Regions from separate parts of the Blautia stercoris genome, predicted to be linked through region 2. Evidence: predicted binding sites of a transcription regulator. Region 2 holds the regulator's gene; the other holds the start of a gene.

Region 1 (3,393 bases), 510 kb from region 2:
GTATGAGAGAAATGTTAAATCCAACTTCTGCAATTGCAGGTATGGGTCTTGGTTCAAGCGTTGCTTTAATTACAGATGGACGTTTCTCAGGTGCCTCAAGGGGTGCATCCATTGGGCATATTTCTCCGGAAGCAGCAGTAGGCGGACCAATTGCACTGGTAGAAGAAGGTGATTTAATCCGTATCAATATTCCGGAAACAAAACTGGAATTAGTGGTATCAGATGAAGAGCTGGAGAGAAGAAGAGCAAACTGGCAGCCGAGAGAGCCAAAAGTAACAACTGGATATCTGGCTCGTTATGCTTCTATGGTTACAAGCGGAAACCGTGGTGCGGTTCTGGAAATAAAGAAATAAAAAAACGTTGGGAGGGCTTCGAGATGCAGTTGACAGGATCAGAGATTGTAATCGAATGTTTAAAAGAGCAGGGTGTGGATACCGTATTTGGATATCCAGGCGGAACCATTTTAAATATTTATGATGAATTGTATAAACACAGTGATGAAATCCATCATATTTTAACATCCCATGAGCAGGGTGCTGCGCATGCAGCGGATGGATATGCACGTTCAACCGGAAAAGTAGGCGTCTGTTTTGCAACCAGTGGACCAGGAGCAACCAATCTGGTAACAGGTATTGCGACCGCATTTATGGATTCTGTTCCGGTTGTTGCAGTAACTTGTAATGTAGGTGTTCCGCTTCTTGGAAAAGACAGTTTCCAGGAAGTAGATATTGCAGGTGTGGTAATGCCGATTACAAAACACAGCTTTATCGTAAAAGATGTTACAAAACTTGCAAAAACACTCAGACGTGCGTTTGCGATTGCAAAAAGTGGCAGACCAGGACCGGTCCTGGTCGACATTACAAAAGATGTAACAGCTGCAAAAACTGAATATACACAGGTTGAGCCAAAAGAAATCAAACCGTTTGTCTCTGAAATTAAAGAAGAAGATTTAGAAAAAGCGGTTGAGATGATTCAGGAAGCAAAACGTCCATTTATCTTTGTAGGTGGAGGTGCAGTGGCTGCCAATGCATGGAAAGAAGTTCGTGAACTGGCACATAAGATTCAGGCACCGGTTACAGATTCTTTAATGGGAAAAGGTGTCTTTGACGGCGAAGATGAACTTTATACTGGTATGCTGGGTATGCATGGAACAAAGGCATCCAATCTTGGTGTGACCAAATGTGATTTGTTGATTACGATTGGTGCAAGATTCAGCGACCGTGTAACCGGAAATACAAGAAACTTTGCAAGAAACGCAAAGGTACTTCAGATTGATGTAGATGCAACCGAAATCAATAAAAATATTTTAGTAGACTGTAGTGTTTTAGGAGACGCAAAAGTAATTCTTCAGAAATTAAATGAAAAAATATCTGAAAAAGAGCATAAAGAATGGATAGAAACCATAGAAGAATTAAAAGAAAAATATCCGCTTCGCTATAATCAGGAAGGTCTGACCGGCCCGGCAGTCATTGAAGAATTATATCGTCAGACGAAGGGAGACGCTATTATTGTAACAGAAGTTGGTCAGCATCAGATGTGGGCTGCACAGTATTATAAATATAAAATGCCGAGAAGATTTTTATCTTCCGGTGGACTTGGAACAATGGGATATGGACTTGGAGCAGCAATCGGTGCAAAAACTGCAAATCCGGATAAAGTTGTCATCAATGTAGCCGGAGACGGATGTTTCCGAATGAATATGAATGAAATTGCAACTGCGACAAGAAACAATATGCCGTTAATTCAGGTTGTCATCAATAACCATGTATTAGGAATGGTACGTCAGTGGCAGACTTTATTCTATGATCACAGATACTCAAATACAGTATTAAATGACAAAGTAGATTTTGTAAAACTGGCAGAAGCGATGGGAGCGGTAGGAATCCGTGTCACAAAAAAAGAAGAACTTGCCGATGCAATTAAAAAGGCAATTGAATTAAATACAACAGTTGTATTAGACTGCATTATTGATTCTGATGATAAAGTATTCCCAATGGTACCGGCCGGTGCAAATATTGAGGATGCATTTGATGAGGATGATTTAAGAGCAAAGAAAAAATAAAAAATAGCTGTTTTAGTCGAAAAAGAGTTTGGCTGGACAGATGGATGTCTTTGTAATAAAGACAAATGTTTATATTGACAAAAATATGTCAAAGATGTAGAATACTCTTTATACAAATAAAGAGTATTCTATTATTCTATACGGGAGGAACAAAGAAGTGAGCAGAGTGTATAATTTTTCGGCAGGACCAGCAGTTTTACCGGAAGAAGTGTTAAAAGAAGCAGCAGAAGAAATGTTAGACTACAATGGAAGCGGTATGTCCGTAATGGAGATGAGTCACCGTTCAAAAGTATTTGATGAAATTATTCAGACTGCAGAAGCGGATTTAAGAGACCTCTTAAAGATTCCGGATAATTATAAAGTACTGTTTTTACAGGGCGGTGCAAGTCAGCAGTTTGCTATGATTCCAATGAATCTGATGAAAAACAGAGTTGCAGACTATATTGTGACCGGACAGTGGGCAAAAAAAGCATGGCAGGAAGCCCAGAAATATGGAACAGCAAATAAGATTGCATCTTCAGAAGATAAAACATTTTCTTACATACCAGACTGTTCAGATCTTCCGATAAGTCCGGATGCAGACTATGTATATATCTGCGAAAATAACACAATTTATGGAACAAAATATAAAACATTACCAAATACAAAAGGAAAAATCCTTGTATCAGATGTGTCCTCCTGTTTCCTTTCTGAGCCTATGGATATAGAAAAATATGGTATTGTTTATGGTGGTGTTCAGAAAAACGTCGGACCGGCAGGTCTTGTGATTGCAATTATCCGTGAGGATTTGATTACAGAAGATGTACTTCCGGGAACTCCGACCATGTTGACTTATAAGACACATGCAGATGCAAATTCCTTATACAATACACCAAACTGCTATGGTATTTACATTTGCGGAAAAGTATTTAAATGGCTGAAAAAACAGGGCGGTCTTGAAGCAATGAAAGAACGTAATGAAAAGAAAGCAAAAGTGTTATATGATTATCTGGACAGCAGTAAATTATTTAAAGGAACAGTTGAGCCGGCTTCCCGTTCTTTAATGAATGTACCGTTTGTAACAGGAGATAAAGAACTTGATGCAAAATTTGTAAAAGAAGCAGAAGCAGCAGGACTTGTAAATTTAAAAGGTCATCGTACGGTTGGCGGTATGCGTGCAAGTATTTATAATGCAATGCCAATTGAGGGTGTGGAAGCACTGGTTGAATTTATGAAAAAATTTGAGAAGGAGAACGCATAGACATGTATAAATATCATTGCTTGAATCCAATTTCAAACGTAGGACTGGAATATTTTCCGGGAAAATATGAAAACAGTGAATCTCTTGAAGA
Region 2 (3,393 bases):
TATTTCCCTTTTTCTTTTGCAGCTTCATCGCCAGCCAGACCATGAACACATACTCCCATCACAGCTGCATCCAAAGGAGCATAGCCTTGAGCCAGCAATCCGAGTAAAATTCCCGTCAGCACATCGCCACTTCCTGCAGTTGCCATCCCACTATTTCCTGTTGTATTCACATAGACATTTTGACCGCCATCTGCAATTACGGTACGTGCATCTTTGCAAACCAAAGTTACGTTATAAAAATGTGCCAGTTTATTTGTAAGTTCTATCGGCTGTTGTTTCCATTCTTTAATCGAAAGTCCACTTAAGCGTGAAAATTCTCCCAGATGCGGAGTCATAATTACAGGATACTCGTATTTTTCAAGCAAATCAAGTTTACTTTTTAATAAATTTAATCCATCTGCATCAATCACCAATGGTCGTTTAGAACGTTTTAAAACAAATTCTAACAGTTCTTCTGCCTGTTTGTTTGTTCCAAGACCCGGACCAATCCCTACTACATCTGCCCATTCCAGACTTTCTGCCAACGCTTCTGATTTTATCTCTTTTTTGCCATAAAAGCAATACATAGCTTCCGGAAGCTGTACCGGAAGAATTGCCCTGTTCTCTTTTCGAGTATGCACTTTTACCATTCCAACTCCCGTATGCAGAGCCGAAGAGGCACTTAAAAGAGCAGCTCCACTGGTCATCTCATTTCCGGCTATTAGTAATACTTTTCCAAACGTTCCTTTATTTCCGCTTTCTCTGCGAAATAATTTTTCTTTCAAATCTTTTTCTTCAAACGTATAAGTTGAAATCGGAAAACAAATTTCAGGCATTTTTACAATTCCAATATCTGCCACTCTTACATTTCCTGCATACTCTGCTCCTTCATAAAAAACAGTTCCCAGCTTTTCATAAGCAAAACTGACCGTCCAGTCTGCACAAACGGCACATCCAAGTACCTTTCCTGTCGCCGAATCAATCCCTGATGGAATGTCCACTGCCACTACTTTGGCATCTGCCTGATTAATTTCTTTTATTTTTTCTTTGTAACCTCCACCTACTTCTCGGTCTAATCCAACCCCAAAGATGGCATCTACTATAGTAGTATATTCAGACAGGCTTTTATTCTTGACAAACGCAACCTGATATTTTTTTGCAATCTCAATTTGCTGTTTCATCTCCGTCGTAAAATGCGATGGGTCTCCTAAAATTTCCACATCAACCGAAATATTTGAAAGATGCAGCATTCTTGCAAGCGCCACACCGTCTGCTCCATTGTTGCCACTTCCGCATAAAACAAGTACTTTTTTAAGCGGAAGTCTTTCTTTTATCATTGTATCATACACACTTCTTGCGGCACGCTCCATTAACACCAGTGATGGAATTCCTATTTCCTGTATCGTATATCTATCTAATTGCTTCATCTGTGTTCCGGATACGAATTCTCTCATAAAGTCACCCCCAATTTTTGTTTTAAAAATATCAAAAAACTGCTACGAAATATTTTTTCGCAGCAGTTCTTCTATCATTCTTTTTTATGTTCTGTATTATACCGATTCAGATTATAAGACAGACGCATCAGACTTTCGGACAGATGCACATTTTCCACAATGACATCTTCCGGAACTGCCAAATCCAAATGTGCGAAATTCCAAATTGCCTTAATTCCATTCTCCACAAGAAGGTTTGCAGTCTCTTCCGCATAAGCTTTCGGCAGAGTAAGCGTTGCAATTTGAACATCATTCTCTCTTAAAAACTCCGGAAGCTCATCCATCATACGAATTTCATTTCCCCGAATGGAAATTCCTTTCAACACCGGATTGATGTCAAAAATTCCCACAACCTTAAATCCTCTTTTTTCAAATTTTACATAATTCGCAAGTGCCTGTCCCAAATTACCTGCACCAATAATAATAATATGATGGGTTCGGTCAAGACCTAATATTTTTCCTATTTCGGCATAAAGATAAGGTACATTATATCCATATCCCTGTTGTCCGAATCCTCCGAAATTATTTAAATCCTGACGAATCTGAGATGCTGTAACATGCATCTTGGAACTAAGCTCATTAGAAGAAATTCGTTCCACACCCTCTTCTAAAAGTTCACCCAAGTATCGATAATAACGAGGAAGTCTTCTGATTACAGCCTTCGATATACTTTTTTCGTCCACGACTTTACCCTCCTTTTGCCTGATTATTCGTTCTTTCAATACAAAACAAATTTACTTTTATTATATATAATTGTTAAAATAAAGTCAAATACAATTCTCTTAATTGCCGCATTTATCTGTTGTAAAATTCATTTTTTTCGATATAATAAATACAATGGCGTTTTTTTATACAGATAAGTAGAATTTTTTAAGGAGGAACTTATGATACTTGCATGTCAAAATATAGAAAAATCATTCGGAGGCGTAACTTTAATCCAAAATGCCTCTTTTCATATAGAAGACCATGAAAAAGCTGCAATGGTCGGAATTAACGGTGCAGGCAAAACTACCTTACTGCGCATTATTATGCAGGAGCTTCCCACTGATAAAGGAGAAGTCATTCTTGCTAAAGGAAAACGAATTGGTTATCTGGCACAGCATCAGGATTTAGATACAGATTTAACAATTTATGACTCTTTACTTCAAGTAAAACAGCATATTCTTGATATGGAACTACAGATGCGTGAAATAGAAAAACAGATGAAATACGCTAAGGCTGATGAATTAGAACGGCTTATGGATACTTATTCCCGCTTAACCCATAATTTTGAATTGGAAAACGGATACGCTTATAAAAGCGAATTAACCGGTGTTTTAAAGGGTCTGGGCTTTGCGGAAAGTGATTTTTCCAAACTGGTTTCAACTCTCTCCGGAGGTCAGAAAACCCGAGTGGCACTTGGTCGTCTGCTGTTATCCAAACCTGATATCGTACTTCTCGATGAGCCTACCAACCATCTGGATATGGATTCTATCTCCTGGCTGGAGACTTATCTTTTAAACTATGCAGGAGCTGTCTTAATTGTCTCTCATGACCGTTACTTTCTTGATAAAATTGTATCTAAAGTAATTGAAATAGATAACGGAAAAGTTTCTTCTTTTTCCGGAAACTACTCTGCATACAGTGAAAAGAAAGCAATGCTTCGAAAAGAAGCTTATCAGGCTTACATGAATCAACAGCAGGAAATCAAGCATCAAGAAGAAGTCATCACAAAATTAAAACAGTTTAATCGTGAAAAATCTATCCGCCGTGCAGAGAGCCGTGAAAAGATGTTAGATAAAATGGAAGTTCTTGAAAAACCAAGTGAATTAAACGCTTCTATGAAAATCCGTCTCGAACCAAAAATTACCAGTGGAAATGATGTTCTCGATGTAAAAGACTTAAGTAAATCATTTCCAAATCTCCCACTTTTTTCTGATTT

What was found. Region 2 encodes Rex, which represses fermentation and respiration genes when NADH is low (regulators of the CRP and FNR family bind a similar motif). Its sites were predicted from a motif close to ATTGTTAANTANTTAACAAT; they were not measured.
Region 1: the regulator Rex is predicted to act here: its motif matches at 2,136-2,155, upstream of serC (3-phosphoserine/phosphohydroxythreonine transaminase).

The regions. Positions count from the first base shown of each region.
Region 1 covers NZ_BAAHYF010000001.1:849,424-852,816, reverse strand. The annotation lists gene ilvD (dihydroxy-acid dehydratase) at 1-353, shown strand, start outside; gene ilvB (biosynthetic-type acetolactate synthase large subunit) at 377-2,062, shown strand; gene serC (3-phosphoserine/phosphohydroxythreonine transaminase) at 2,220-3,302, shown strand; gene ACYQ2D_RS04145 (phosphoglycerate dehydrogenase) at 3,305-3,393, shown strand, end outside.
Region 2 covers NZ_BAAHYF010000001.1:344,169-347,561, forward strand. The annotation lists gene ACYQ2D_RS01760 (NAD(P)H-hydrate dehydratase) at 1-1,433, opposite strand, end outside; gene ACYQ2D_RS01765 (redox-sensing transcriptional repressor Rex) at 1,508-2,155, opposite strand; gene abc-f (ribosomal protection-like ABC-F family protein) at 2,357-3,393, shown strand, end outside.